DNA from 3 places in the Herbaspirillum sp. FG34 genome. Region 2 is predicted to be linked to each of the others. Evidence: predicted binding sites of a transcription regulator. Region 2 holds the regulator's gene; each other region holds the start of a gene.
What was found. The regulator LexA, encoded in region 2, represses DNA repair genes until DNA is damaged. The targets are predictions, from matches to a motif close to ACTGTATNNNNATACAGT.

Region 1: a site for LexA is predicted at 6,338-6,355, ahead of recA (recombinase RecA). Genes of this name have one in related genera too.
Region 3: a site for LexA is predicted at 3,121-3,138, ahead of ruvA (Holliday junction branch migration protein RuvA). Genes of this name have one in related genera too.

The regions. Positions count from the first base shown of each region.
Region 1 is NZ_JBMDJS010000005.1:169,494-179,973, forward strand. Features, by position in the region: gene ACODSZ_RS08655 (sensor histidine kinase) at 1-847, opposite strand, end outside; gene ACODSZ_RS08660 (response regulator) at 897-1,607, opposite strand; gene ACODSZ_RS08665 (hypothetical protein) at 1,896-2,318, shown strand; gene ACODSZ_RS08670 (Tim44 domain-containing protein) at 2,536-3,498, shown strand; gene ACODSZ_RS08675 (sensor histidine kinase) at 3,818-4,423, opposite strand; gene ACODSZ_RS08680 (tetratricopeptide repeat-containing response regulator) at 4,426-6,054, opposite strand; gene recA (recombinase RecA) at 6,465-7,514, shown strand; gene recX (recombination regulator RecX) at 7,662-8,126, shown strand; gene sucC (ADP-forming succinate--CoA ligase subunit beta) at 8,643-9,803, shown strand; gene sucD (succinate--CoA ligase subunit alpha) at 9,904-10,480, shown strand, end outside.
Region 2 is NZ_JBMDJS010000004.1:279,839-290,318, forward strand. Features, by position in the region: gene ACODSZ_RS07415 (PhoH family protein) at 1-1,400, shown strand, start outside; gene ACODSZ_RS07420 (inorganic phosphate transporter) at 1,494-2,501, opposite strand; gene ACODSZ_RS07425 (DUF47 domain-containing protein) at 2,572-3,198, opposite strand; gene ACODSZ_RS07430 (replicative DNA helicase) at 3,399-4,844, opposite strand; gene rplI (50S ribosomal protein L9) at 5,047-5,499, opposite strand; gene rpsR (30S ribosomal protein S18) at 5,526-5,810, opposite strand; gene priB (primosomal replication protein N) at 5,865-6,164, opposite strand; gene rpsF (30S ribosomal protein S6) at 6,186-6,551, opposite strand; gene lexA (transcriptional repressor LexA) at 6,880-7,539, shown strand; gene ACODSZ_RS07460 (tetratricopeptide repeat protein) at 7,753-9,735, shown strand; gene ACODSZ_RS07465 (flagellin N-terminal helical domain-containing protein) at 10,061-10,480, shown strand, end outside.
Region 3 is NZ_JBMDJS010000015.1:96,807-107,286, forward strand. Features, by position in the region: gene ACODSZ_RS18035 (YaiI/YqxD family protein) at 1-355, opposite strand, end outside; gene ACODSZ_RS18040 (2-keto-4-pentenoate hydratase) at 375-1,217, opposite strand; gene ruvB (Holliday junction branch migration DNA helicase RuvB) at 1,398-2,453, opposite strand; gene ruvA (Holliday junction branch migration protein RuvA) at 2,486-3,064, opposite strand; gene ACODSZ_RS18055 (DUF808 domain-containing protein) at 3,178-4,119, shown strand; gene ruvC (crossover junction endodeoxyribonuclease RuvC) at 4,116-4,658, opposite strand; gene ACODSZ_RS18065 (FAD-binding domain-containing protein) at 4,695-6,161, opposite strand; gene ACODSZ_RS18070 (thiol-disulfide oxidoreductase DCC family protein) at 6,163-6,576, opposite strand; gene ACODSZ_RS18075 (FAD-binding domain-containing protein) at 6,569-7,885, opposite strand; gene ACODSZ_RS18080 (DUF2256 domain-containing protein) at 7,897-8,073, opposite strand; gene ACODSZ_RS18085 (MerR family transcriptional regulator) at 8,170-9,198, shown strand; gene purH (bifunctional phosphoribosylaminoimidazolecarboxamide formyltransferase/IMP cyclohydrolase) at 9,279-10,480, opposite strand, start outside.

The sequences.
Region 1 (10,480 bases), on a different contig from region 2:
ACAGCCGCGCCAGCATGTCGTTGAGCGAGCGCACCAGGGGCGAGATTTCTTCGGGGACCTGGCCGGAATCGATGGGCGAGAGATCATCGGGGCGGCGTGCGCGGATGCGTTGCTGCAATTCCGACAGCGGAGACAGCCCGCGCGAGAGCGCGAACCACACCAGCGCCAGCGCCACCGGCAGGATCACGAACTGCGGCAGGATCACGCCCTTGATGATTTCATTGGCGAGCTGGGCGCGCTTTTCCAGCGTCTCGCCGACCTGCACCGTGGCCAGGCGCGGCTCGTGCTGGGCGGCGCGCTGGGCCGGGCTGCGGCGCAGGTCTACTTGCAGGGTGGCGATGCGCACGTCGCTGCCGTGCAGGATGTCATTGCGGAACTGCACCGTGCCCAGTGTGGCGCGTTCATCTTCTCCAGGCGGCTGGGGCATGTCGACGTCGCCCTCCACATATTCGCCGTTGGGGCCGGTGACCTTGTAGTAGATGTTGTCGATGTCATCGGCGCGCAGCAGGTCGCGCGCCGACACCGGCAATCTCGCCACCACCTTGCCATTGACTTCCGAGACCTGCTGCGCGAGCACGGTCACGCTGTCTTCCAGGGCGCGGTCGAAGGGCTGGTTGGCGATCGACTGTGCAATCAGATAGGTGATGGCGATGCTCATCGGCCACAGCAGCAGCAGCGGCGCCAGCATCCAGTCAAGGATCTCGCCGAAGAGCGAACGCTGGATGCGTTCGACCGGCTGCGTGGCCAGGGCGGCGCGGCGTTTCTTGCGGGGGGCTGGGGCGGCAGGCGCCTCCTGTGCCGGCTCGGCAGATGAGGCAGCAGCAGGGGAGGGATCGCGCGCGGTCATCGGTTCTCAGCGCGCGGCTGTCGGGGCCAGTGCCGCGGAGGGCGCGCCGTCAAGCCGCGCCGCTGGAGACTGCCAGCGGTGCGGCACCGGTCTCGGGCAGCTTTTCCAGGCAATAGCCGAGTCCGCGCACGGTGGCGATGCGTACGCCGCCGACCTCGATTTTCTTGCGCAGACGATGGACATAGACCTCGATGGCATTGTTGCTGACTTCCTCTCCCCATTCGCACAGGTGGTCCACCAGCTGTTCCTTGGAGACCAGGCGACCCGTACGTTGCAATAATACTTCCAGCAGGCCCAGTTCCCGTGCCGACAGCTCCAGCATCTGCTCGCCGATGTAGGCGATGCGGCCGACCTGGTCGAAGGACAGCGGTCCATGCCGGATGACGGTCGGACCACCACCGGCACCGCGCCGGGTCAGGGCGCGCACCCGCGCTTCCAGTTCGGAGAGGGCGAAGGGCTTGGCCATGTAATCATCGGCACCGAGATCGAGTCCCTGGACGCGCTGTTCCACCGAGTCCGCCGCCGTCAGGATCAGCACCGGCAGGCGCGAATTGCGCGCGCGCAGGCGGCGCAGTACTTCCAGACCGGACATCTTGGGCAGGCCCAGGTCCAGGATCAGCAGGTCGAAATCCTGGGTGGACAGGGCCGAATCAGCTTCCACCCCGTTCTTGACACAGTCGGCTGCATAGCCGGAATGGCGCAGGGAACGGGTCAGGCCGTCGGCCAGTACGCTGTCGTCTTCAGCAAGGAGGATGCGCATAGGAATCGGTCAGCGGGGCGGCCCGGCTGAAATGTCTCGGATGGTTGAATTATTGTGCTGGCTTTTCATTCATATTCCACTAATTGCAATCTCAATGCAAATCAGGGATATCCTGAGGCAGCCTGTCCTTGACGGAGGTCATCTTGTTGCCTTTAAGTGTAACAATTGAAGGCGGGTCATTGAAGTTGGGCGCTTAGGCCTTATAGTAGTGAGCGTCAGCAAGATTTACTTGCTGACGGCGCAATTTTTGTTGATATAATTTCTCGCATCCATTGCTGGAAAAATCTGATGAAACGTTTGTGGGTCCTCCTGCTGATCTGTCTGTTACCGGTGCAAGTTTTTGCAGCGGTGCTGACGTACGCCAGCTCGATGGCCGCCACCGACTTCTCGGTACCGGCCCCGGTGCAAGCCGCCGTGGCGACCCAGCATCTGGTTTCCAAGACCGTTTCCCTGTCCGACCAGGCCCCCGCCGTGGGTGAGGACCAGTCCCATGCCGCGCTCTCCGACGTGGCTGGCAACGACGACGACAGCACCGGCTATGCCGACAACGGTGAAGACTTCTCCACGCACGCCGGTATCGGTGACGAGCCCGTGCTGATGCAATCCCTGGCCATGGTGCCGCAAACCTCCCGCCTGGCGCCCGCTCTGCGTAGCGATGCCGCCCTGCAACCCCCGTTCCTGCCGCGCGCAGGACGTCCCCCCCGGGCCTGATCCCGTCGCCACGCGCGACAGGACTTGCTGCGCCCGCTGAACTGCCCCTGATATTGCCTGAGGCTTCGCGTCGTGCGACAGCAGGATCCTGCGCGTGTGCGACCAGCGCCGGCCTGCCCGCGCCGCTGCTGATACCGCCGGGCACACCTGTTCCAGACATTCCAGAATCACGGCCGATGTGACCGCATCACATCATCAGAATCCTCTAGGAGATAGCATGAAAAAAGCATTTGTCGCGCTGATAGTGGCGGTCATGACGCTGTCTGTTGGCATGTCGGCCGTCGAAGCCAAGCGTCTTGGCGGTGGCGGTTCGATCGGCAAACAGTCTTCCAGCGCCAGCCGTCAGGCGCAGAGCCCTGCGCCGATGCAGCAGAACCAGGCGGCCGCTGCCAAGCCGGCCGCTCCTGCTGCGGCTCCGGCTGCCGCAGCCGCCAAACCGAGCATGTGGAAGGGCCTGCTGGGTGGCGCCCTGCTGGGCCTGGGTCTGGGCGCGCTGCTGTCGCACTTCGGCCTGGGTGGCGCACTGGCCAGCATGATCAGCACCATCCTGACCGTGGCCCTGATCGCCCTGGCGATCATGTTCGTCATCCGCATGTTCCGCCGCAAGTCGGAGTCGGCACAAGCCTCGCAACCGGCACCGGCCTGGGCCAGCGCCGCACCGCAAGCAGCTGATACCCAATCGGCCACGCCGCAGATCGGCTCCATGCTCAAGACCGACCAGTCCGCCGCAGCGACTACCCAGAGCGGTTTTGGTGGTGGTTTCGGCAACGCCGAGGTAGCCCCTGCCTACGGCATCCCGGCCGGTTTCGACACCGTGGGCTTCGTGCGCAATGCCAAGACCTACTTCATCCGCCTGCAAGCGGCATGGGACAAGGCTGACATCAACGACATCCGCGAATTCACCACCCCCGAGATGTTTGCCGAGCTGCGCCTGCAGATCCAGGAACGCGGTGCGGTCGCCAATCAGACCGATGTGGTCTCGCTGGATGCGGAAGTGCTGGGCGTGGAAACGGTGGGCAATGATTACCTGGCCAGCGTGAAGTTCTTCGGCTTCATCAAGGAAGACCCGACCGCCTCGCCAGTCCAGTTCGCCGAGATCTGGAACCTGTCCAAGCCGGCTGCTGGTCAGGGCGGCTGGGTGCTGGCAGGTATCCAGCAGCTCGATGCAGTCCAGGCCTGAGCTCTGGGCTAGTAGCCCGCAAGAATTGGCAAGAACGTTCACGTAGTACGTATTTGTTTGGCGCGGAAGGCGGCGGTTAGTGGATGAGCGTCGCCAGTCCGTTTTACCGCCGGCGTTTGCCGGCGGTTTTTTTTGTTCACTTCGTTTGTCATTGCGCGCCTGAATTTCTCTTCATTTCGGCCCGGAACCGCCCAGATGGCGCGGCTTTCCTCTGCGCTCCCGTCCTTTTCCTTCCTGTTGCTGCTCGCCAATAAAAAAGCACCGCCTTGGCGGTGCTTGTGGTGCTAGTGGTGCTGGTGCCCGGGGACTTCCCATGGACTTACGGCAGGCACAATTCGAACAGCGCACCGCCCTCGGGATGATTGGATAGCCGCGCTTCCCCGTGCCGGGTCTCCTTGTTGTGGGCGGTGGCAATCGCGTTGCACAAGTCCATGCCCAGTCCGGTGGAGGGCTTCTTTTCCTGGGTGCCGATGCCGGGGCCATCGTCGCGTACCGTGAAGATCACCCCACCCTCCGGATGCTTGCGGCAGCCCAGCGCGATCTGCGAACGCGCAAAGCGGCTGGCATTCTGGAGTGCCGCTTCCAGCGCCAGTGCCACCAGGTGTTCATCGAAGAAGCCGATGAGCGGCATGTCGGTTTCGTCCACCTGCAGCAGGATGTCACTGCTGCGGGCCACGCCATGCTCGCGCACCAGCGCATCGAGGAAGTCCAGCGGCGAGACCGCCTCGACCTGCGCGCGCAGGCCCTGGGAGTCTGCCTTGTAGAGGGTCAGGAAGGCGATCAGCTTTTCCTGCAGGGCCAGACAGGTGACATGGGCCTGCTGGACGCGCGGCACGTCGTCGGACAGGCGGCGCAATTCCCCCTCCAGCACGCCCAGGGAGTTTTTGATGTCGTGAATGATGATCGCGGCAAGCTTGGGATCCATGGTCAGCTCTTCGGGGCTACTTTGGTCAGGGTGTCGCGCAGGAACTTGTGCATCTTGGCGACTCTATCGTTGCCGGGAATCAGACGGTCCAGGGTGGCCAGGTAGCGGCGCACGCGCTTGACATAGTCTTCGTTCCAGCCGCGCTGGCTCATCCAGAGCAGGTGCAACTGGGCCGAGGCCAGCAGCACGCCGGTATTCTCGGGCATGCTGGCCAGCGCTTGCTCCAGCTTGGCCAGCGACTCGTCGGGCTTGGCGCTGCGCATCAAGGCATTGGCTTCGGCGATGATGCTCATGCACTGCTTGACGGCACCGTCGATGAGCTCCTCGGCCAGGTTGGCGCGACCGGTATCGGCCAGCACCTTGCGCGCCAGCATCTGCAGGGTCTTGTTCTCGTGGTCGGACTTGACTGCCTCGGCGATCAGCTTGGCGCCTTCCTCGTCCTTGCCCATCGAGAAGGCGGCCTTGGCCAGGGCCAGGGTGGCGGTATCCGAGGCTTCCTTGCCGGCGGCCTGGCGGGCCGTCTCGAAGGCCTGCTGGGCCGAAATGGTATCGCCCAACTGAACGTAGGCCTGGGCTTGCACTGCGGCCTGGGCGGAGACGAAGATGTTGGATTCCTCGTAGCGACGTGGCGCGCTTTCCAGCAGACGCAGGGCGGCATCGGGATCGCCGCTGTCGATGTGAACCTGGGCCAGCGAGAGCAGGTCGGTCGGCTGTGCCGTGAGCGAACCCTTGGTGTGCTTGAGGACGCGGTCATAGGCTTCGCGCGCCTGATCCAGGTGGCCGCTGCGGTAGGCCACGTCGCCTACCAGCCGACTGCGGCGCGCCGAGGGAATGATCTCGGAGGACTTGGTCAGCGCCTCCAGCGCGCCTTCCTGGTTGCCCTGGGCTTCGTCGATCTGCGCCAGCAGGTCGTAGGCGGCGATGAACTGCTTGTTCTGCGCCAGCACGTCCTCCACGATCACGCGCGCATCATCCATCTGGCCGGCCACGATATTGCAGCGGGCCAGTCCGATCTTGGCCCACACCAGGTCGTCGCGCATGGCCAGGGCCTGCTTGTAGACCTCGCGCGCCTCGTCGATGCGGCGCTGCTCGATCAAGAGCGTGCCCTTGGTCTTCATGATTTCCACGATCCACTTGGGCGCAGCCTTGAGCACGCTGTCGCATTCGAGGATGGCACCGGCGAAGTCCTTGCGCTTCATCTTCTCGGTCACCGGCAGCATGGCGTGCTGCTTTTCCAGCAGGCGGTCCACGCGCTCGGCGATGCGGCTGGCCGTCAGCGGCTTCAACATGTAGGCGTCGGGCTGGAACTCGGCTGCGCTGGCTACCAGGTTGTAGCCGCTCTCGGCGGTCACCATGATGAACATGCAGGTCGGCGAGAGCATGTTCTGCGTACGGAAGAACTCCAGCAGCTGCTGGCCGTTGCTTTCCTTGTTGAGGTTGTAGTCGCAGATGATCAGGTCATAGGTACCGGATTGCACGAAGCGGATCGCTTCGTCGGGCGTGGCGGCCTGGTCGACCTTGGTCACGCCAAGCTGCCCGAGGTGCATGCGGATGTTCTGGCGCATCGTCGGCATGTCGTCGATGACCAGGCAGCGCAGGGCGCTGATATGGCTGAAAGGCACTAAACTCATGAGAACGTTCTGTAAAGCGATCTGTGAGACGATCTGTTCGGGATTGCGGAAAGCCGGGGCAGCATGATTGCCGCAGCGCAATATCGTGCACGATGACGACGATTGCATGCCAGTTGACCTCGGCTGACCAATTATTCCTACCAATGCGCGAGTGTGCCGCTTTTTTTCCTTCCACGCATCATTCCTCTGCGATTTATGAAGTTTTTGGCTGGGCGGGCTCTCGTATAATTGTGGTTTTCGCCTCGGGATGAATCGAGAGCCGAGAAAAAGGCTTGCACCGGGCACTGTTTTTTTATACAGTATCGCTCTATCGGGGCGGTCATCCACTGTCGCCGAGCAACATCAGCAAGACCTATCAGCAAGACCTCCCCCTGACACCCGTCTTCACGACATTTTGCCGAGAGAGATTTATGGACGACAAAAAAGCTGCGAACAACTCTGAAAAGAGCAAGGCGCTGGCCGCCGCGTTGGCACAGATTGAAAAGCAGTTTGGCAAGGGCTCGGTGATGCGCATGGAAGACGGCGTCATCGCCGAGGAAATCCAGGCCGTTTCCACCGGCTCCCTGGGCCTGGACATCGCCCTGGGCATCGGTGGCCTGCCGCGTGGCCGGGTCATCGAGATCTACGGTCCGGAATCCTCCGGCAAGACCACCCTGACCCTGCAGTCGATCGCCGAGATGCAGAAGCTGGGCGGTACCTGCGCCTTCATCGACGCCGAGCACGCCCTCGACGTCACCTACGCCCAAAAGCTGGGCGTGAACCTGAACGACCTGCTGATTTCGCAGCCAGATACCGGCGAACAGGCCCTGGAAATCTGCGACGCCCTGGTGCGTTCGGGTGCCGTGGACCTGATCGTGGTCGACTCCGTGGCCGCGCTGACCCCCAAGGCTGAAATCGAAGGCGACATGGGCGATTCCCTGCCCGGCCTGCAAGCCCGCCTGATGTCGCAGGCGCTGCGCAAGCTGACCGGTAGCATCAACCGTACCAACACCACTGTCATCTTCATCAACCAGATCCGCATGAAGATCGGCGTCATGTTCGGCAACCCGGAAACCACCACCGGCGGCAATGCGCTGAAGTTCTACGCCTCCGTGCGCCTGGATATCCGCCGCACCGGGTCGATCAAGTCGGGTGACGAAGTCATCGGCAGCGAAACCAAGGTCAAGGTCGTCAAGAACAAGGTCGCGCCGCCGTTCCGCGAAGCCCACTTCGACATCCTGTATGGCGAAGGCACTTCCCGCGAAGGCGAAATTCTGGACCTGGGTTCCGAGCACAAGGTGGTCGAGAAGTCCGGCGCCTGGTACAGCTATAACGGCGAACGTATCGGCCAGGGCAAGGACAACGCCCGCAACTATCTCAAGGAACATCCGGAACTGGCCCGCGAAATCGAGAACAAGGTCCGCGTCGCCCTGGGCGTGCCGGAACTGGCCGGTGGCGAAGCGGAAGCCAAGGCTTCCTGAGTCCCCGCCTAAAGGATTCAAGCGCTATCGCGGCGACAGGGTTTGCCTGAGCCTTGGAGGCCGTGATGGTGCTTGTTGATCTCTCTGTGCCGCGCCGTGTTGGCGGTCTCGGAGAGAGGCAATACCGCAGTACTGCAAGTTCGCAACATGCCAAGACCCCCGATCAGCCTGAAAGCACGGGCGCTCAAATATCTCTCTTCACGTGAGCATAGTCGCCTGGAACTTGCGCGTAAGCTTGCCCCTTACGCGCAAGAGGGCGATGACATCGAAGCCCTCCTGCAATGGCTGGAGCAATCCCGTTTTCTCTCCCAGGAACGTTTTTCCGAATCGCTGGTGCATCGTCGCTCGGCGCGTTACGGCAATCAGCGCATCTTTTCCGAGCTTCATGGTCACGGCATCGAAGGTGAAGCCATTGCCGAATTGAAGGCCGACCTGGCGGCAGGCGAGGGCGAGCGTGCCGCGCAGGTGTTGCGCCGCAAGTATGACGCCCCCCCAGCGGATGCCGAAACCCGGGCGAAACAGATGCGTTTCCTGCAGCAGCGCGGCTTTTCCCATCGCAGCATCCGCGAAGCCTTCCAGAAGGCCTGGGCGGATGATGAAGACGCCCTCTGACAGCGCCAATAGCAGGATAGACCTGCTCGGTACAGCTTTCCCGTTGTTCTCACAAAATCCGCCAGGACAGCCCGTCCTGATCCCGTGACATGGTAATCCAGCGGCTTTGCAGTTGCTGATAGCGCTACCAGCCAACAGGCTGCGTGGCGTGTGCTAGAATTCGGAAGTTTTTGCTGCGGCGCGCAAGCCTGAGGAGATACTGCATGTTGCCGGTTCGTTAAAACGGCGCAACGGTGCAAGGCCCACGTCAGGAGCAGGAATGGATAATGCGAACGCTTCGGCGCAAGCTGGCGCGTTTCGAATATCAGACCAACTAAAGCAGACGGCATGAACATGCCCAATTCTACGAATTCACTCGCAACCCGCGCAGCTCACGCCTGCGCCCGACTCCATCCGGCAACGGATGCGACCCCCGCCTGCGGGTTGCAGTCTGCTTTCTGGTCGGCCGGCATGATGCCGGCTACCGAATTTCAATCCGGCAAGTTTCATTCATTCAGTGTCTAAAGGGAAGCTCCCATGAAAATCCATGAGTATCAGGGTAAAGAAATCCTGCGCCAGTTCGGCGTAACCGTGCCGCGCGGCATTCCTTGCATGTCGGTCGACGAAGTCGAAGCGGCAGCCCAGAAGCTCGGCGGCCCGGTGTGGGTCGTCAAGGCCCAGATCCATGCAGGCGGTCGCGGCAAGGGCGGTGGCGTGAAGGTGGCCAAGTCCATCGAGCAGGTCAAGGAATACGCCAACCAGATCATGGGCATGCAGCTGATCACCCACCAGACTGGCCCTGAAGGCCAGAAGGTCCGTCGCCTGCTGATCGAAGAAGGCGCTGACATCAAGAAGGAACTGTACGTTTCCCTGGTGACCGACCGCGTTTCGCAAAAGGTTGTACTGATGGCCTCCAGCGAAGGCGGCATGGACATTGAAGAAGTCGCCCACAGCAACCCGGAAAAGATCCACAACGTCATCATCGATCCGATCGATGGCCTGACCGACGCGCAAGCCGACGACGTGGCCGCCAAGATCGGCGTGCCTGCCGAATCGATCCCGGCTGCTCGCCAGAACCTGCAAGGTCTGTACAAGGCTTACTGGGAAACCGACGCTTCCCTGGCTGAAATCAACCCCCTGATCCTGACCGGCGACGGCAAGGTCATCGCCCTGGACGCCAAGTTCAACTTCGACTCCAACGCCCTGTTCCGCCACCCGGAAATCGTCGCCTACCGCGATCTGGACGAAGAAGATCCGGCTGAAGTCGAAGCCTCCAAGTTCGATCTGGCCTACATCTCCCTGGACGGCAACATCGGCTGCCTGGTCAACGGCGCCGGCCTGGCCATGGCCACCATGGACACCATCAAGCTGTTCGGCGGCGAGCCGGCCAACTTCCTGGACGTGGGCGGCGGTGCCACCACCGAGAAGGTCACCGAAGCCTTCAAGATCATGCTGAAGAACCCCGAACTGAAGGCCATCCTGGTCAACATCTTCGGCGGCATCATGCGCTGTGACGTGATCGCCGAAGGCGTGATCGCGGCTTCCAAGGCCGTTTCGCTGAAGGTGCCCCTGGTGGTCCGCATGAAGGGCACCAACGAAGACCTGGGCAAGAAGCTGTTGGCCGATTCCGGTCTGCCGATCATCTCGGCCGATTCCATGGAAGAAGCCGCCCAAAAGGTCGTGGCAGCTGCCAAGTAAGTAACCCAACACGCAAGCCTGCGCGGCGCGAGCCGCCGGCTGCAAGCCATTGCAGCCCAGGCGCCGCCCGCGGCGCAGGCATCACAGTCAAGGAAGAGAAATGTCGATCCTCATCAACAAAGACACCAAGGTCATCACCCAAGGTATCACCGGCAAGACCGGCCAGTTCCACACCCGCATGTGCCGCGACTACGCGAACGGCAAGAATGCCTTCGTCGCAGGCGTGAACCCGAAGAAGGCCGGTGAAGACTTCGAAGGCATTCCCATCTATGCCAACGTCACCGAAGCCAAGAACGCCACCGGCGCCACCGTTTCCGTGATCTACGTGCCGCCCGCCGGCGCTGCTGCTGCCATCTGGGAAGCCGTTGAAGCCGAGCTGGACCTGGCCATCTGCATCACCGAAGGCATCCCCGTGCGCGACATGCTGGCCCTGAAGGACCGCATGGCCAAGGCCGGTTCCAAGACCCTGCTGCTGGGCCCGAACTGCCCCGGCCTGATCACCCCGGACGAAATCAAGATCGGCATCATGCCCGGCCACATCCACAAGAAGGGCCGCATCGGCGTGGTTTCCCGCTCGGGCACCCTGACCTATGAAGCCGTGGGCCAACTGACCGCCCTGGGCCTGGGCCAGTCCTCCGCCGTCGGTATCGGTGGCGACCCGATCAACGGTCTGAAGC
Region 2 (10,480 bases):
CCAAGCTGTTCGTGCTGGATACCAACGTGCTGATGCACGATCCGACCTCGCTGTTCCGCTTCGAGGAACACGACATCTACCTGCCCATGGTCACGCTGGAAGAACTGGACAACCACAAGAAGGGCATGTCCGAAGTGGCCCGCAATGCGCGCCAGATTTCGCGTTCGCTGGATGCGCTGGTGTCGGATATTGCCGAAGATGCGATCGACCTGGGCATTCCCTTGTCCAAGCTGGGCAACAAGGATGCCAAGGGCCGTCTGTACTTCCAGACCAAGCTGCAGAACGCCGCCCTGCCCGAAGGCCTGCCCGAGGGCAAGGCCGACAACCAGATCCTGGGTGTGGTGCGCGCACTGGACCAGCAGTATCCGGAACGTCCGGTAGTGCTGGTCTCCAAGGACATCAACATGCGTCTGAAGGCGCGTGCCATCGGTCTGCCCGCCGAAGATTACTTCAATGACCATGTGCTGGAAGATACCGACCTGCTGTATTCGGGTATCCAGCAGTTGCCGGATGACTTCTGGAACAAGCACGGCAAGGGCATGGAGTCCTGGCAGGAAAGCCGCCACGGCAGCAGCTATACCTACTACCGTGTGACCGGCCCCTACGTGCCGTCGCTGCTGGTCAACCAGTTCGTCTTCATCGAACCCAAGAATGGCGAGCCGGCCTTCTACGGTCAGGTCAGCCAGATCAACGGCAAGACCGCCGTGTTGCAGACCCTGCGCGACTTTGGCCATGCCAAGAACAGTGTCTGGGGCATCACTGCGCGCAACCGCGAGCAGAACTTCGCGCTGAACCTGCTGATGAACCCGGAGTGTGATTTCGTCACCCTGCTGGGCCAGGCCGGTACCGGCAAGACCCTGCTGGCACTGGCCTCGGGCCTGGCGCAGGTGCTGGAGACCAAGCTCTACAACGAAATCATCGTCACCCGCGTGACGGTGCCGGTCGGTGAAGACATCGGTTTCCTGCCGGGAACGGAAGAAGAGAAGATGGGGCCCTGGATGGGCGCCTTCGATGACAACCTCGAAGTGCTCAACAAGTCCGATGGCGATGCCGGTGAATGGGGTCGCGCTGCAACCCAGGATCTGATCCGCTCGCGCATCAAGATCAAGTCGCTCAACTTCATGCGCGGCCGCACTTTCGTGAACAAGTTCTTGATCATCGACGAGGCCCAGAACCTGACGCCCAAGCAGATGAAGACCCTGGTCACGCGCGCCGGTCCCGGCACCAAGATCGTCTGCCTGGGCAACATTGCCCAGATCGACACGCCCTACCTGACCGAAGGCTCCAGCGGCCTGACCTATGTGGTCGACCGCTTCAAGGGCTGGGCGCACAGCGGGCATGTCACCCTGGCGCGGGGCGAACGCTCGCGCCTGGCCGATCACGCCAGCGACGTGTTGTAATCATTTTTCTTCAGCATCAATGCAAAAGGCCACGTGAAAACGTGGCTTTTTGCTTTTGCACGGCGCGGCGAGTGCCGCGCCAACGGGAACGACTTACAGCACGTGCACGCCGATCCACCACGCGATCGCCGCCACGAAGGCCGAGGCCGGGATGGTGAAGATCCACGCCCAGACGATGTTGCTGGCCACGCCCCAACGCACGGCCGACATCTTCTGTGCTGCCCCCACGCCGACGATGGCGCCGGTGATGGTGTGCGTGGTCGAGACCGGAATGCCCAGCGCCGTGGCGATGAACAGGGTGATCGCGCCACCGGTTTCGGCGCAGAAACCACCGACCGGCTTCAATTTGGTGATTTTCTGGCCCATGGTCTTGACGATGCGCCAGCCACCGAAGAGCGTACCCAGGCTGATGGCGCAGTAGCAGGCAATGATGACCCACATCGGCGGTGCATCCGGCGAGGAATAGCCGGAGGCGATCAGCAGCATCCAGATGATGCCGATGGTCTTCTGCGCATCATTGCCGCCGTGGCCCAGGCTGTACATGGAGGCCGACAGCAATTGCAGGCGCCGGAACCAGCCGTCGATCTTGCGCGGCGTGGAGCGGTAGAAGATCCACGATACCGCAAGCATCATCAGCGAGCCGAACACCAGGCCCAGCAAGGGAGACAGCACGATGAAGAGAATCGTCTTCAACAGACCCGCCGAGATCAGCGCCCCGGTACCGGCCTTGGCCACGGCCGCACCGACCAGGCCGCCGATCAGAGCATGCGAGGACGAGGACGGAATACCGTAGTACCAGGTCACCAGGTTCCAGAAGATGGCACCGATGAGGGCTCCGAAGATGACGTACTGGTCAACGATGGCTGGCTCGATGGTGCCCTTGCCCACCGAGGCCGCCACGTGCAGCTGGTGAAACACGAACACGGCGGCCAGATTGAAGAAGGCCGCCATGGCCACGGCGGTCTGCGGGCGCAGCACGCCGGTCGAGACCACGGTAGCGATCGCGTTGGCGGCATCGTGGAAACCGTTCATGAAATCGAACAGCAAGGCCAGGACGATCAACAACGCGAGAATATGTAAGCTGATTTGGATTGTTTGCATGGGGAAACCGTTGTGTGAAACCAGCGGCGTCCCCGTCGGAAATCGAGGGAATCGCCGCTACGCCGACAGATCAGGCGTTTTCGACGATGATGCCTTCGATGATGTTGGCCACGTCTTCGCAGCGGTCGGTGACGGTTTCCAGGATTTCGTAGATGGCCTTGAGCTTGATCAGGGTGCGTACATCAGGTTCATCGCGGAACAGCTTGGACATGGCCGCACGCATGACGTGGTCGGCATCGGATTCCAGGCGGTCGATTTCCTGGCAGATCGCCAGGATCTGGCGCGAATTGTCCATGTTCGACAGCAGGCCCACGGCCGCCTGCACCTTCTCGGCGCAGGACAGGCACAGCTCGGCCAGGCGCTTGGCCTCCGGCGTGATGGACTTGATGTCGTACAGCGAAATGGTCTGGGCAGCGTCTTCCAGCAGGTCCAGGATATCGTCCATGCGCGTGATCAGCTGGTGGATGTCATCACGGTCCAGCGGCGTGATGAAAGTCTTGTGCAGCAGTTCGATGGCATTGTGCGTGATCTTGTCGGCTTCCTTCTCGACGGCTTCAATGGCATGCACACGGATTTCGAGGTCATCGAAATTGGTCATCAGCGCTACCATTTCCTTCGCACACTTGACCGCCAGCTCTGCATGCTGATTGAAAAGGTCAAAGAATTTGCCTTCAGTCGGCATCAATCGTCCAAACATTTTTCTCTCTCATCAATGGTTAGCGCCCGGTTCAAGCGCCGTTTCGAACCGGCCTGCGGCTGCCCCCATGGAAGCCGGTATCCCGCCCTGCCGGTCCTGCACGAACGGCCTTGGGAGCCGTCCGCCTTGCATGCCACGGGCGCCCAAAGGCTGCCCGTGATCCTCCGGCGACGCACCTGACCGGCGCGTCGCCCATGGCCTCAGTCGCCGCCGTAAGGCTGCGCCAGATTGCCGATATAGTTGTCGTACTTGGTATACATCCCCAGGAAGGACAGGCGAATGCTGCCGATGGGGCCATTACGCTGCTTGCCGATGATGATTTCCGCCGTGCCCTTGTCGGGCGAGTCCGGATTGTAAACTTCATCGCGGTAAATGAACAAAATGACGTCCGCATCCTGCTCGATGGCACCCGATTCGCGCAAGTCGGACATCACGGGACGCTTGTTGGGACGCTGCTCCAGCGAGCGGTTCAGCTGCGACAGGGCGATCACCGGACAATTGAGTTCCTTGGCCAGGCCCTTCAGGCTACGCGAGATTTCCGAGATTTCGGAGGCGCGGTTTTCGGAAGAGCTGCCGCCGTTGCCGGACATGAGCTGCAGGTAGTCGATGATGATCAGGCCCAGCTTGCCGCATTGACGCGCCAGGCGGCGCGAACGTGCGCGCAATTCGATGGGCGACAGCGCCGGGGTTTCATCGATGTAGAACTGAGCATCGTTCATCTTCTGGATGGCGTGCGTCAGCCGCGGCCAGTCCTCGTCGAGCAGGCGGCCGGTACGCAGGCGGTGCTGATCCAGCCGACCGACCGAACCCAGCATACGCATGGCCAGCTGGGCCCCGCCCATTTCCATGGAAAACACGGCCACCGGCAGACCCGACTCGATGGCCACATGTTCGCCGATATTGATCGAGAAAGCGGTTTTACCCATGGAAGGACGACCCGCGACGATGATCAGGTCACCCGGCTGCAGGCCGGAAGTCATCTTGTCCAGGTCCATGAAGCCGGTGGGTACGCCGGTGATGTCGCTGGAGCTGTCGCGGTTGTAGAGTTCGTCGATGCGTTCGACCACCTGCGTCAACAGCGGCTGGATTTCCATGAAACCCTGGGAGCCACGCGAACCTTCTTCGGCGATGGCGAAGATCTTGGATTCGGCCTCGTCCAGCATGGACTTCACATCCTTGCCCTGCGGATTGAAGGCGTTACCGGAAATTTCGTCGGCCACCGTGATGAGCTTGCGCAGGATACCGCGATCACGGACGATCTCGGCATAGCGGCGGATGTTGGCAGCAGAAGGGGTGTTTTGCGCCAGCGCATTCAGATACACCAGGCCACCCACCTCTTCGGCCTTGCCGCTGGTGGACATGGCTTCATAGACGGTGATGACGTCAGCCGGCTTGGTGCTGTTGATGAGCTTGACGATGTGCTCGAAGATGATGCGATGGTCGTAGCGATAGAAGTCGTCAGCGCTGACGAAATCGGCAATGCGGTCCCAGGCTGCGTTGTCCAGCAGCAGGCCGCCCAGCACCGACTGCTCGGCCTCGATGGAGTGTGGCGGCACGCGGAGCGCATCGATCTGGGGATCGGAGGACTCCTTCTGGCCACGGAAAAATTCTGGATTGCCGCGGGACGATTCTTTCATGGCGCGCATTATAACCTGCTGATGTGAAGCCGTAGGTCAGGCCGAACGTTTTTGCACGACCTGCCACTTCATATGAACGAATGCCATATGAAGCCCCCGACATCCCGGCGGATCGCGACGACCGCCAGCGGGACGCCGGAGGCAAAGACAATAAAAAAGCCAGGCGAACCCGGCTTTTCCATTGCAAAACGAATTGCAGCAAACAGGCGTATTACGCTTGCTCGCCCTTGACTGCGATGGTGACGTCGACCACCACGTCGGTGTGCAGAGCCACCGACACCGGGTGTTCGCCAACGATCTTCAGCGGGCCGTTGGGCAGACGCACTTGCGACTTTTCGACGGCGAAGCCCTTCTTGCCCAGCGCTTCAGCGATGTCGAAGTTGGTCACGGAACCGAACAGACGACCGTCAACACCGGCCTTCTGAGCGACTTCCACGGTGGCGCCAGCCAGCTTTTCGCCTTGGGCTTGAGCGGCGGCCAGCTTCTCGGCAGCGGCCTTTTCCAGCTCGGCGCGCTTGGCTTCGAATTCAGCGATGGCTGCATCGGTAGCGCGGCGGGCCTTGCGTTGCGGGATCAGGAAGTTGCGTGCGAAACCGTCCTTGACGCGCACGACATCACCCAGACCGCCGAGATTCACGATTTTTTCCAACAGAATGACTTGCATGTTTTTCTCCTATTTCTCGACGCTGATTAGGCGTTGTGCAGATCGGTGTACGGCAGCAGGGCCAGGTAACGCGCGCGCTTGATGGCGGTGTCAACTTGACGCTGGTAGTGGGCCTTGGTACCGGTCAGGCGTGCCGGCATGATCTTGCCGTTTTCCTGGACGAAGTCCTTCAGGGTGTCCACGTCCTTGTAATCGACCTGTTCAACGCCAGCGGCGGTGAAACGGCAGAATTTCTTGCGCTTGAACAGCGGGTTTTGCTGTTGACGCTTGTTTTTCAGCTTGCTTTTATCGAACTTTTTACCGAATGCCATGGTTGGCTCCTGTATCTAAAAATTGGGTAAGGTCTGTTTGGCTACCTTGCGTCTTCAATCCGACGCGACCGGGCCAAAATCAACGATATGAAACACGACACTCTTGCTGTTGCGATTCCTGCGGGCCAGAAAGCCGGTGAACCGGAAGACTTCCCCCAGTGCCGCCTTGTTGAGGGCACCGGAGATTTCCCCTGCTGCCAGCGCTGCGATCTCGAATTCGACCTGACGCTGCATGCCAGCTTCCATCTGTTCCGACTGATGCTGCAACCTGGCAGTGACAATCGGGATACCGGCCGGCGTGTAACGTAAAACATCACGTTCTGCCAGGCTGGCGATGACTTGAAACTGGTTCACTCTCCGCGATGTTCGCAGCGCTTAAGCTGCCGGTGCTTCGGTACGGCTCTTGGCCGCGTCTTCCTTCTGCACTGCCTTCAGGATGGGGGAAGGACCGGTTTCGGCCTTCTTCATCTTGACGGTCAGGTGGCGCAGGACGGCGTCGTTGAACTTGAAGCCGGTTTCGATTTCAGCCAGCGTTTCGCTGTCGACTTCGATGTTCAGGCAGACGTAGTGAGCCTTGGCCAGCTTCTGGATCTGGTAGGCCAGTTGACGACGGCCCCAATCTTCGACACGGTGGACCTTGCCGCCGCGGGTGGTGACGATGCCCTTGTAACGCTCGATCATCGCCGGCACTTGCTCGCTTTGGTCCGGGTGGACGATAAATACGATTTCATAATGACGCATGTAGACTCCTTATGGACTTATTGAAGACGCCCACCCCGGCGTCAAGACGGGTGTGGGAAGAGGAAAACCCGAGATCATACTAGCTTTCGCCCACCAGGGCAATGTCTGAGCCCACAAACGCCGCCCCGGCGGTGAGATCGAGCGGTCAGCGCGCCACACTTTCCGACTTGGCGGCATCAAATCTCATGTGTCTGCCTATATATATGCAGGAGAAAGATTGCCTTTTCCGCCTCGCAAAGTGCATGTTGCCGTTGACACAAGGATTGTACCTGTATAAAAATACAGACTGTTCATCCAGACAGCCTTCCCTCCGAGAAAGGCCACCCCCATGCTCAAACTGACTGCGCGCCAGGAACAGATCCTGAACCTGATCAAGAACGCCATCGAGAACACCGGCTTCCCTCCCACGCGCGCAGAGATCGCCGCCGAATTGGGCTTTCGCTCCGCCAATGCGGCCGAAGAGCATCTGCAGGCCCTGGCCCGCAAGGGGGCCATCGAGATTTCTCCCGGCACCTCGCGCGGCATCCGCCTGCGCGAGTCCGGCGCGCTCCCAGGATCCGTGGCAGCGCGACAAATGGCCCTGCCCCATCCGGCGCTGATGCAGCTGAGCCTGCCACTGATCGGACGGGTGGCGGCGGGTTCGCCCATCCTCGCCCAGGAACATGTGGAAAAGACCTACCAGGTCGACCCGGCCATGTTCCCGGCCAAGCCGGATTACCTGCTCAAGGTGCGCGGCATGTCCATGCGCGACGCCGGCATCCTCGACGGCGATCTGCTGGCAGTGCGCCGCGCCGATCAGGCGCGCAACGGCCAGATCGTGGTGGCCCGCCTGGCCGATGAAGTCACGGTCAAGCGCTATCAGAAGACCGGCAGCGTCATCACCCTCTTCCCCGAGAATCCGGAATTCGAACCCATCATCGTCAAGCCGGAAGAAGACCAGTTCGCCCTCGAAGGACTGGCCGTCGGATTGCTGCGCAGCTGGAACTGATCCCCGGGGCAGCCCACCGCCCCGCACCAGGCGAGCAGGCCGCAAGCCGCTCCAGCAGGCTGCGCGCCGTCTCTTGCTGCATCAACCTCCGCCTAAAACGGAGGTTTTTTGCTTTCTATTCAGCTCTTCGCAAGTGACGGGTTGCGCATATCATGCCTGCTGGATAGCTATGTCCGGCGCCAGCGATGCGCCCAACCAAGAGGACCCCTTTCGATGTCGACGCGCAAGAGCAGCAACAAGCACGGCAAACCCGTTCCGGCCCCGGCCGCCGCCAAGGCCAACCTGCAGGATCTGCTGGATGTCCGCAAGAGTCTCGATCTGCTGGACAGTCGCCAGACCGAACAAGCCAAGGCCATCTGCGTGGCCGTTCTCAAACGCGACCCGGAACTGGTTTTCGCCAATCACGCGCGCGGCCTGATCGCCACCCAGGAGGGACTGCACCCGGAGGCTGAGCACTATTTGCGCAAGGCCTTTGCGGCCGATCCCGCCAATGCCGAATACCTCAGCAACCTGGCCGCCGCCGTGCTGGCACAGGACCGGGTGGACGAGGCCATCAAGCTGTACGAGCAGGCCATTTCGCTAGACCGGGAAAACCGGGCAGCACGCATCGGCCTGGCCAATGCGCTGCACGAAAAGAATGACCCGGAAGCCTCCATTGCCTACTTCGAGGACGCAGTCAAACGGGAGCCGGATGCTCCCGGCCCCCTGTCCCACCTCGGTCGCGCCCTGGTCGAGGCCAAACGCTACCAGGAGGCGGTGGCCACGATTCTCAAATCGCTGGAACTGGACATCAGTTTCGCACCCGGACATACCGCCTTGGGCGAGGCGTTTTACGGCATGGAGATGTACAAGGAAGCACTGGAATCGCTCAAGACGGCCATCCTGCTCGACCCTCAAGACACCTATGCCCAGATCAAGATCGCCGATGCCTATCTGAAACTGGAGAAAATCAGCGAAGCGCACGAGCACCTGCAACGCATCATCGAGATTGCCCCCAGGGATCCCAACAGCTACATCCGCCTTGCTTCCAGCCTCTTTGCGACCCAGGACCGCTTCGAGGATGCCATGCAGCTCTTCAACAAGGCCCTCGAACTGGATCCCAGGCAGGCGCTGACTTACAACAACATGGGCGCGGTCCTGCATGATCACGGCGACACCCATGAGGCCGTAGCCAACTTCCGCAAGGCATTGACGCTGCGCCCCAACTATCCGACGGCGCAACACAACCTGGCCTTGAGCCTGTTGCTGCACGGCGAACTCAAGGAAGGCTGGGCCTGCCACGAAAGCCGTCTGATCACGCGCGAGCGCGCCCATGTCTACAAGTTGATCCACAAGCTCTTCGGCATCATCCCGAAATGGGATGGAAAGTCCTCGCTGGCCGGGAAGTACATCCTCCTGATGCACGAGCAAGGCTTCGGCGACAGCATCCAGTTCCTCCGTTATGTCCGGCTGCTGGTCGCACAGGGCGCGCGGGTAGCGCTGCACGTCAAGAATCCTCTGTACCGGTTGTTCCAGTCCTTCACCCCGGAAATCACGCTCATCCGCGAAAGCGATCCGCTGCCACCCTGCGACTGCGCCTATGTGCTCATGAGCCTGCCCTACGCACTGGGAACCGATACGGTGGAAGACATCCCGGCATTCCCGAGCTATCTGGCAGCCGATCCGACCCTGGTCGAGGTCTGGCGCGAGCGCATCGCCGCCATGGGCGGCGCGGCACCCGGCAAGCTGCGTGTGGGCGTAGTCTGGGCCGGCAATCCGGAACACGGCAACGACCGCCATCGCTCCATCAGCCTGAACAAATTTGCCAGATTGTTCAGCCTGCCGAACATCGAGTTCTACTCTTTACAGAAAGGCAAGCCCACCGAAGGGCTGCGCACCCTGCCGCCAGAACAGAAGGTTCACAACCTGGGCGATCTGTGCACGGACTTCGCCGATACCGCCGCAGCCATCCACAATATGGACCTGATGATCAGCGTCGACACCTCCGTGGTTCACCTGGCCGGTGCCCTGGGCCATCCGACCTGGGCCCTGGTGCCACATGTACCGGATTGGCGCTGGCTCCAGAATCGCGACGACTCCCCTTGGTATCCGAGCATGCGCCTGTTCCGCCAGCCCGCCATCAGCGACTGGGACTCGGTCCTGACCCGGCTTGCCGACGAATTGGTCATCTTGCAACAGAAAAAAATGCAGGGATAAGACGCCCCTCTCCAGAGACCGCCCCGCTTTGTGCGCAGCACCAGCGGGGCTTTTTGTCAGCGGCGGACAAAATTTCTCAGTTTCAACAAAAAATCGCTAAAGTTTTCTGAAGTGCCGTCGAAAAACATGTGCTTGGAGTTTCAAAGCACGTAGTTTTAGGTCGGAAAGCCTTGAAAAAGATTTTTTTGCAGCAAACCCTAAACTTTTTCCAAGACTGCCCGATAAAGCAATCAACAGCGGTTGAAACGCCTGGGGCTCATGGGTAGAAGACCAAAGTTAAGCACTGAAACTCGGATCATCGGTCTCAAATCTTAGGAGAATTAACATGGCAGCAGTCATTAATACCAACATTGCGTCGCTCAACACCCAGCGCAATCTGAATTCGTCGCAAGCGTCGCTGAACACCTCGATCCAACGTCTGTCGTCGGGCCTGCGCGTCAACAGCGCCAAGGACGACGCCGCCGGTCTGGCCATTGCCGACCGCATGAACGCCCAGATCAAGGGCCTGGCAGTTGCACAGCGTAACGCCAACGACGGCATCTCGATGGCGCAGACCGCTGAAGGCGCTCTGTCGACCGTCGGCGACAACCTGCAACGTATGCGTGAGTTGGCTGTGCAGGCTGCCAACGGCACCAACAGCGCACAAGACCGCAAGACCCTCAACGACGAATACACCCAGCTGTCGCAGGAAGTGTTCCGCGTTCTGAACGGCACCAGCTTCAACGGCCAGAACCTGTTCACCGGT
Region 3 (10,480 bases), on a different contig from region 2:
CGCTGCTGCGCAGCTCTTCCATGAAATTGCGGGTGCTGAGGTGATGGCCGATGTTCTGGGCGGTATAAAGCTCGCCGCGAGGATTGAGCGCCAGTGCGCCCTTGGCCACCACATCGGCGGCCAGCGGGATATCGGCGGTGATGACCAGGTCGCCGGGCTCCACCTGGCGGGCGATTTCCTTGTCGGCCACATCGAAACCGGCAGGGACCACCAGGGATTTGATATAGCGCGAAGGAGGCGTACGCAATGGCCGGTTGGCCACCAGCGTCACGATGATCGTGGTGCGGTCGGCCACCCGGAACAGCATGTCCTTGATGACGCCCGGACAGGCGTCGGCATCGACCCAGATGGCCATCAGCGCGGCGTCGCCCGGTTCAGACGAAGGAAACGGTGAGGCCCGGCAGGGTCACGCCCGAGAAGGCCGTGGTCCAGGTCTGGCCCGGCTCGATGGGACAGGCGTCGGTCCAGGTGCCGGTCGTGATGATCTCGCCGGCCTGCAACTGGCGGAAGCGGCTCTGCTTCTGCAACAGCTGGTGCAGGTGCCACAGGGCATGCAGGGGGCTATCCATCTCGTCATTGCAGAAGCCGGCGGCGCGCAGCACGCTGGACGATTCCGTGTTGCAGGACAGGGAGACGCTGGCGCTGGCCAGGATCTGCGGCAGGTGGTGCCTGGTCGCCGAGGACAGCACATGCGGCTCGCCCACGATGAGCGTGCCATGCAGGCCGAAGGCGGCAATCGAATCGGCTACCGTGAATTCCCAGTTGGGGAAGGGACAGACCACAATCTCGAAACCATGCGCCATCCACTCCAGGCAATCGGCCAGCTCGATGAGCGAGGCCCCCGGTGCCGGGGTCTTGCCGAGCTTGAAGACGATCTCCGGTTCGATGCGCGGCTGCACCGCACCGGTCAGCGACTGCGCACCGTGGTTGTCTTCGGCAAAGCGTACCGTGGCGTCATACATCGGCGCCCAGGTCGGAATACGCGCTTCATCGATGATGCCGTAGCGCTCCCAGTTCTTGCGCACCACGAAACCGATTTTGCGGCCTATGGGCTGCTCGCCCTGGGCGACACGGATATTGCGGATGTTGTGGGCGATTTCGTAGGCGTCTTCCACCGACAAGGGTTCGGACTCGGAGATGCGCGGGATGATCCGGGACTGGGCGCGGGCATCCAGCAACTGATGCGCGTATCGAAGGGCTTGGCTCGACATTAGCATGGAGGGCTCACATCGAAAGATAGTGAATAGCTATCCATTGTCGATGACGATTAATTTTTGCACAAGCAAAAACTCGCTTTTATACGAGATCTGACAAAAATTTCATCAGATGGTGCTGCTCTGCGTCATGAAGTTTTTCAACTGCCGCAACAGTCGCGCCCGGCTTGAGAATGGCCGAGCTCAGCCGCCCCAGAGCTCACCATTCGGACCGGTTTGCGGTGCGGTCACGCCGAAGTGCTGGTAAGCCGCGCCGGTAGCGATGCGCCCGCGCGGGGTGCGCTGCAGGTAGCCCTGCTGGATCAGGTAGGGTTCCAGCACGTCTTCGATGGTGTCGCGTTCCTCACCGATGGCGGCCGCCAGGTTGTCCAGCCCGACCGGGCCGCCGCCGAACTTGAACAGCACCGCCTCCAGCAGCTTGCGGTCCATCAGGTCGAACCCGACCGGGTCGACGTCCAGCATGATCAGCGCGGCATCGGCCATCTCGCGGGTGATGCGGCCCTCACCCTTGACCTCGGCATAGTCGCGCACGCGGCGCAGCAGGCGATTGGCGATACGCGGCGTGCCACGGCTGCGGCGGGCGATTTCCAGCGCGCCTTCCTCGACGATGGGGGCGTTGAGCAAGCCGGCGCTGCGGGTCACGATGCGGGCCAGCTCGGGCGGGGTATAGAACTCCAGCCGGGCGACGATGCCGAAGCGGTCGCGCAGCGGATTGGTCAGCATGCCGGCTCGGGTGGTGGCACCCACCAGCGTGAAAGGCTGCAGGTCCAGGCGCACCGAACGGGCGGCCGGGCCTTCGCCGATCATGATGTCGATCTGGTAATCCTCCAGTGCCGGGTAGAGGATTTCCTCCACCACCGGCGACATGCGGTGGATCTCGTCGATGAAGAGCACGTCATTGGCTTCGAGATTGGTGAGCAAGGCCGCCAGGTCACCGGCGCGCTCCAGCACGGGGCCTGAGGTCTGGCGCAGGTTCACGCCCATTTCGCGGGCGATGATGTGGGCCATGGTGGTCTTGCCCAGGCCGGGCGGGCCGAACAGCAGGGTGTGGTCGAGCGGTTCGCCGCGCTTGCGGGCGGCCGAGATGAAGATTTCGAGCTGGGCACGCACCTTTTCCTGGCCGACGTACTCGTCCAGCTGCTTGGGCCGCAGCGCACGCTCGATGGCTTCCTCGTTGGCCGAAGCTGGAGTGGCGGAGATGATGCGCTGTTCGGAGAAATCGTCGGTCTGGATGCTCATGCTCTAATCCTTGTCTGCCTTTTGCCTGTGCATCAGCCCTTGGAGAGCGCCTTCAGGGCCAGCTTGATGCCGTCCGAGACGCTGCTGTCCTGGGGCACCTGCTTCATGGCCAGGGTCGCTTCCTTGTCCGAATAGCCCAGCGCCAGCAGGGCATTGAGGATGTCGGCCGAGGCATCGCTGTGGACCACGCCGGCCGCTGCGCCCAGATCGGCGCCGAGCTTGCCCTTCAGTTCCAGCAGCAGGCGTTCGGCGGTCTTCTTGCCGATGCCGGGCACACGCGTCAGGCGGCCTGCTTCCTGCAGGGTCACGGCCTGGGCCAGGTCGGCCACCGACATGCCCGAGAGAATGGACAGCGCCGTGCGCGCGCCCACGCCGGAAATCTTGATGAGCTCCTTGAACGTATTGCGTTCTTCGGCGGTCCCAAACCCGAACAGGATGTGGGCATCCTCGCGGATGGCCAGGTGGGTCAGCAGCGTGACCTTCTCGCCCAGGCCCGGCAGATTGTAGTAGGTGCTCATCGGCACGGCCACTTCATAACCGACGCCCTGGCAGTCAACCAGCAGGTTCGGGGGGATTTTTTCCAAAAGAATTCCGGAGAGGCGACCAATCATGGCGTCAGGGATGTGCGTGGGAGGCAGCTTCTGTGATAATCCCGCGATGATACAGCACTGTTCGGATAAACAGTATCCAAGCGCCCCCGTTGAGATGAAGACAAAGGAAAAACATGGCCGGCAGCGCCCTTTTTGCATTGATTGACGACATCGCCACCGTTCTTGACGATGTTTCCCTGATGACCAAGGTGGCCGCCAAGAAGACCGCCGGCGTGCTGGGCGACGACCTGGCCCTGAACGCCCAGCAGGTGGCCGGTGTACGGGCCGAGCGGGAACTGCCGGTGGTCTGGGCCGTCGCCAAGGGTTCGTTGAAGAACAAGGCCATCCTGGTGCCGGCGGCACTGGCCATCAGCGCCTTCATCCCCTGGGCGGTGACGCCGCTGCTGATGCTGGGCGGTGCCTTCCTCTGTTTCGAAGGCTTCGAGAAGCTGGCCCACAAGTATCTTCCGCACGAGGAAGAACATCATGAAGTCGCCGCCAGGACCGACGACGACATCGACCCGCTGGTCTACGAGCAGGAAAAGATCAAGGATGCCGTGCGCACCGACTTCATCCTTTCAGCCGAGATCATCGCCATCACCCTGGGCACGGTCGCCGGTGCACCGCTACAGCAGCAGATCACGGTGCTGGTCGGCATCGCACTGATCATGACGGCGGGGGTCTACGGACTGGTGGCCGGCATCGTCAAGCTCGATGACGGTGGCCTCTACCTGGTGCAGCATGCGGGCGCGAGCGCCTGGGGACGCTTCAAGGCCGGTATCGGACGGGCAGTCCTGGCGGCCGCGCCAAAGATGATGCGCAGCCTGTCGGTGATCGGCACGATTGCCATGTTCATGGTCGGTGGCGGCATCCTGACGCATGGCCTGCCCTTCGCGCATCACGCCATCGAGGCGGCGGCGCACGCCGTGGAGGGTATCGCGGTAGTCGGGCCGGTCTTCGGGGCGATCACTCCGGCGGTCTTGAATGCCGTCTTCGGCGTAGTCGCCGGTGCAGTGGTGCTGGTAGTCGTGAAGCTGGTGCAGCGCGTGCTGTCCCTCTTCAACAAGCAAGCCTAACCGACCAGACGCCCGCCGCGCATGCGGATGCCCTTGCGCGCCAGCGCCGGGGCCAGCGCGCCAAGGTCCGACAGGACCCCTCCCCCATGCGCATGGCAGATCGCCACGCCCAGCGCATCGGCGGCATCGGTGCCCGGCAAACCGGGCAGCTTCAGCAGCCGCGCCACCATCTCCTGCACCTGCGCCTTCTGGGCGCGTCCATGGCCGGCTACGGCTTGCTTGACCTGCAGGGCCGTATATTCGGCGACCGCCAGGTCGGCGGCCACCAGCGCGCAAATGGCCGCACCGCGCGCCTGCCCCAGCAGCAGTGTGGATTGCGGATTGACGTTGACGAACACTTTTTCGATGGCGGCGCAGTCCGGCGCATAGGACCTCACCACTTCGCCAACACTGGCCAGGATCACCTTCAGGCGTGAAGGCAGGTCGCCGTCCGGGGTCTTGATGGTGCCGGATGCGATATAGGAGAGCGTGTTGCCCTGCTTGTGGATGACCCCGAAACCGGTGGTGCGCAAGCCAGGGTCGATACCGAGGATTTTCATGCCCGCCAGTCTAACCGATCAGGCGGGCATCTCGCGTCAGAACAAGACGCCCTGCCCCGGATCCGGCATTTTCTGGCGTGGCGGGCGCCGGGCGGTCGACGGCAGGCCGCTCTTGCGCGAACCGTGCCTGTCCTGGATGGCGTCGGCTTCCGCCAGCGCAGTACTGCTGCTGCGCTGGCCGTAGAGGGCATCCTTGGCGTGCTTGAGCGCCGTCTTCTCATCCACGATGGGATCGGGATAAGCCGCCGTGCCGAATTCCGGCACCCAGCGCCGCACGTACTCGCCCAGCGGATCATGATCGCGCGCCTGCTTGGCCGGTGAATAAATGCGCAGCGTGTTGATGCCGGTGGTGCCGGACTGCATCTGCATCTGACTCCAGTGAATGCCCGGTTCAAAATCCAGGAACTGCCGCGCCAGGAACAAGCCCGGCGCGCGCCAATGCAGCCACAGGTGATAGGCGGCAAAGCTGACCAGCATGGCGCGCATGCGGAAGTTGAGCCAGCCGGTGGCGCACAGCTGGCGCATGCAGGCGTCGATCATGGGATAACCGGTTCGGCCTTCGCACCAGGCATCGAAACGCGCCTGCGCCTCCACGCCCCACGGACCGCCATCACCGGGGCGCAAGCCATCCAGCGAACGCGCGACGTTGCGCCATTCGATATCAGGCTGGTCTTCCAGCTTCTGCATGAAGTGGCAATGCCAGCGCAGGCGGCTGGAGAAGCCGCGCAGGCCATAGGCCAGCTCGCGGTCGGCAGTGTGCTCGATGGCCAGCTCGGTGGCCTGATGCACGCTGCGCATGGAAATGGTACCGAAGGCCAGATGCGCGCTGAGTCGGCTGCAGGCGTCGGGTGCGGTCAGCGGACTGGACATGCCGCGCCGGTAATCCCGTGCGCCACCACCGAGAAAGGCGCGCAGGGTGTCCCACGCTGCGGCCTCGCCGGCAGGCGGTTGCAGACGGACTTCGGGCAAACCCAGTTCGGTCAGCGTCGGCAGACGGTCCGGCTGCATGCCCGCAGGCGCGCGCAAGCCGACAGGATTGCCCACCTGCGGCGCCTCCATGCGCCGCACCCAGCGCGCAGCCCAGCCATCGCGGCTGCGCAGGCGCCGCACCACGCCGGTCTGCGGCCACTCCAGCCATTGCACGCCCTGGATGCGGCACCAGCGATTGACCGAGATATCGCGCGCATAGCTCCACGCCGGGCCGGTTTCTTCATGGCTGAACAGATGGGTGACACCCCATGCACGGCGCAAGGACTCCAGCACCTGCACCGCCTCGCCCACCCGCACCAGCAGCGGCAGTCCGCACCGCTGCAATTCCCGCTGCAAGGGCGTCAGCGAACGCAGCAGGAAATCCACATGGCGCGGATCGCATTCAACACTCTGCAACCACGCGGGCTCGATGATGAAGACCGCGAAGGCGCGCTCGCACTGCGCAGCCTCGGCCAGCGCCGCATGATCGCGCAAGCGCAGGTCGCGCTTGAACCAGACCAGGCCGACAGCCACGTCAGCCTCTTTCGCGGCGGCGCTCCAGGCGCACCACCAGCCGCTGCACGGCCGGGCGTACCTGCAGGAAAGCGCGATAGCTGCGTTCCATCAGCCACAACATGCCGGGCAGGCGCGCCAGCCGGGCCAGCCAGCGCCAGCCCGGCAAGCTCGCCCACAACTGGACGAAGGCTTCGGCACCGCTGAAGACCACACCATCGCTTCGACGCACGTGAAAGCGCGCCAGTAACTGCGCGCGCGTGAACCCTGCCGGAAGATCGGCCGGGGACACGTCGGTACGGCTGATATCGCAAAAGCGCAGGGGAGCCTCCTGCGCACCACGCTGGTAGAGGCTGATCTCGCGCCGGCACAGCGGACAGGCGCCATCGTAGAGCACGGTCAGTTCGTCCCGTGACTGGGGATCGGCATCAGCCATCGCGCCGCTCCCTGTGCTCGGTGCGCGCCAGCAGCTCGGCAGCCGTCTGCAGACCTTGGGTACTGCGGCGCCACCATTGCGTGAACAGGTCACTGGGCTTGTCCACCACAGGGAACAGGTCCGGCGGCGCCACACACTGCGCCCACAGCGGCAGCCAGGGCGCAAGATGCGGATCGGCCAGGCAACGCACGCTGCGCGCCGCCTTGAGCGCGCGCCCGACGGTGGCGGCATCGCCATGCCAGCACAGCGGCGTGAGCTCACGCATGCGCGCTCCCACGAAGGCCCAGCGACGCTGGTCCCAGGGCCACAGCAGATGGAAGTCCGAGAGATAAAGACCGACCACTACCGTATCGGGCGACAGATCGGTGGGCAACTCGCCCAGGCTCCATGGATGAACCAGCCAGACATCTCGTCCGGCCACGGCGTCAGGCTCGGGCGCAATGCTGCCCAAATATTCAGGTGGCATTGACAGCAGTGCCGGCTCCTTGCAGCGCTCCCGCATGCGCTGGGCCGGTTCGGCCGCCACCGGGTCGGGATGGAGCGCAATTTCGCCTAAAGCTTCATAGGAGGTATCTACCACCGTACCCGGGCTGTGCCATTCGGACGGTGCGTATTTGGCCACGTTCTCGGCATTGAAAAGATAGGGCTTGTGACTGCCGGTACCGGCCACCCACTGCCAGCTCAGGTGATTGCTGGCCAGGTCGCCATCCAGCAGATGGCCGACCATCCAGTCTGCACCGGCGCGCCAATGGACCTTGCGCAGATGCACCACGTAGCTGGCCAGCCACATGCGCGCGTGATTGTGCAGGCTCCCGGTGGCATACAGGGTGCGCACGGCCTGGTCGATGACGGGCAGGCCGGTGGCGGCTTCGCGGATGTCGGCCGGCAGCTCGCGGGCGTAAGCCGACTCCGGCAGTGGCCCGGCGTGCAGCGAATCGAAGATGCGCGCCCCGCGCCGCGCCCACACGTAGCGATAGAAGGCGCGCCAGCCCAGCTCGTAGACGAACTTGTGCTGCACATCCAGCGCCTGTCGGCTGCATACCCCGGCCAAGACCTCGCGCAGACTGACCAGGCCGTGCGTGAGATAGGGCGACAGCCCGGTCACGGCACCGTCGAGACTGTTGCGGGTGCGTGCGTAAGCCCCCGGTCGCACGGCGGCAATGCGTTCGCGCGCGGCGGCCAGGGTCGGCAGCAAGGGCAGCAAGGCCAGGGGCTGGGCCAGCCGGTCTACGGGGGCGGGGGAAGCAGCGGGACAGTCTTCCGGGGAAGGCATATCCAGGATCAGGTCGAATTGATGTTTGCGGTACATGGCTCGACTCCTCAAAGACCAGGATGGACGCGCTTGCGGCGACAGGCTTGAGAACAGTATCGGACCTCCTCCCAGTTCTTCGCCCAGGCGCGCCGCCAGGTCATGGGCAGGCCGCACACGACGCAGGGCTTGCTGGGCAAGTGCGCCTTGTTGCCGCGATGTCCGCTGATCTGGCTTTTGGGTTTCATGACGCAGAATTGTACCGAATAAATGCGTCACACTTGACTCATGACGCAGATTTAGCATCTATAATCTGTGTCAAATATGATTCATAGGAGGAAGCCATGAGCCTTGCCAATTCGACCACGCCCGCCACGTCCCCTGCCGCGGCCGCGGACAAACCCGCCGGTGAAGCCTTGCGCCGCACGGGCGCGGTGGCCCGCATGCTGCGCATGCCGGTCGCCACACTGCGGGTGTGGGAGCGCCGCTATGCCCTGACCCAGGGCAAGCTCTCCCCCAGCGGTCAGCGACTGTATTCGGAAGCCGACGTACGGCGTCTGGCGCTGATCCGGCAGTTGACTGAACTGGGTCACGCCATCGGCAGTCTGGCGGGGCTGGACATGGATCAGCTCCAGCAGGTCGCCGCCACCCACGCCGAACTGCACGCCGCGCGCCCCACGCCGCCGGAGGCAGCGCAGGGCCAGTGGCGGCTGGCCGTGATCGGCTCTACCCTGGCGCAGCGCCTGGACAAACCGGGTCTGCTGCAACGGCTGGGGCGGCCGCTGCAATTGCTGGGCCCGTTCGAAAACATCGAGCAGGCGGCCATGGCCTTGAAGCGGGAGGAAGTCGATGCCCTGCTGCTGCATGAGCCGCAATTGCACGCCGGCTGGCTGGGCGCGCTGGAGAGTTCGGCGCCGGCCCTGAGCGGGCTGCCGATGGCGGTACTGTACGGTTTTGCCAGCGAGGCCGTGTGCGAGACCCTGGCGGCGGTCGGCATCAGCCTGCTGCGCGCGCCCCAGCCGGACGTGGTGATCCTGCAATGGTTGCGCGGCCTGGCGGCGCTGTCTTCACCGGGGCGTGATGCGTCAGGCGAGGACAAGTCCCTGCCACCGCGCCGCTGGGATGACAACCAACTGATCGCCTTCGCCAACCAGTCCACCACGGTGGCCTGTGAATGCCCGCGCCACGTGGCCGAATTGCTGATGCAGCTGTCGCAGTTCGAGCGCTACAGCGCCCAGTGTGCCAACCGCAACGTGGCCGACGCGCAATTGCATCAATACCTGCAACAGCTGACCTCGGAATCACGCCAGCGTTTTGAAGCAGCCATGACGCGAATTGCCCTGCATGAAGGATTCATCACCGAGGACAGTTGAAACCGGCCTGGCACGGCGCACGCGGCACCAACAAAAACGCCCGGCATGAAGCCGGGCGTCGTTTTTGCAGCAAGCCGCAATCAGTGACGGAAGTGACGGGTGCCGGTCAGCAGCATGACGACATCGCGCTCATTGGCGGCATCGATGACTTCCTGGTCGCGCATGGAGCCACCCGGATGGATGACGCAGGTCGCGCCGGCATCAACCACCACGTCCAGGCCATCGCGGAACGGGAAGAAGGCATCCGAGGCCACGGCCGAACCGGCCAGGGTCAGGCCGGCATTCTGCGCCTTGATGGAAGCGATGCGGGCCGAATCGATGCGGCTCATCTGGCCCGCGCCCACGCCCAGGGTCATGCCATTGCCGCAGAAGACGATGGCGTTGGACTTGACGAACTTGGCCACGCGCCAGGCGAACATCAGGTCCTGCAATTGCTGCTGGGTCGGCTGCTTCTTGCTGACCACCTTCACATCGGCCAGCAGCACGTTCTTGGCATCCGGCGACTGCACCAGCAGGCCGCCACCGACGCGCTTGAAGTCATAGCCGTTCAGGCCCGTGCCCAGCGGGATTTCCAGCAGGCGCACGTTCTGCTTGGCCGCGAAGATCTGCCTGGCCTCGGCGCTGAAGGACGGGGCGATCAGCACTTCCAGGAACTGCTTGGCCACGGCTTCGGCTGCGGCAGCGTCCACTTCGCGGTTGAAGGCGATGATGCCGCCGAAGGCCGAGGTCGGGTCGGTCTGCAGGGCCTTGCTGTAGGCTTCCAGCGGGTTGGCGCCGATGGCTACGCCGCAGGGATTGGCGTGCTTGATGATGACGCAGGCAGCTTCCGTGGCCGGATCGAAGCTCTTGACACATTCCCAGGCGGCATCGGCGTCGGCAATGTTGTTGAAGGACAGTTCCTTGCCTTGCAACTGGGTGTAGTTGGCCAGGGCGCCATCGACCTTCTTGATGTCGCGATAGAAGGCGGCGCTCTGGTGCGGGTTCTCTCCATAGCGCATGTCCTGGACCTTCTCGAAGTGAAGATTCAGGGTGGCTGGGTAGGCGCTGCGCGTGCTGTGCTGCTTGTCTTCACCCAGCGAGGTGAAGTAATTGGTGATGGCGCCATCGTATTGCGCGGTGTGGGCGAAGACCTTCTTGGCCAGCGCGAAACGCTTTTCGTAGGGCAGGTCGCCGCCGGACTTCAGCTCGGCCAGCACGCCTTCATAGTCGGTCGGATCGCAGATGACGATGACGTCCTTGTGGTTCTTGGCCGAAGAACGCAGCATGGCCGGGCCGCCGATGT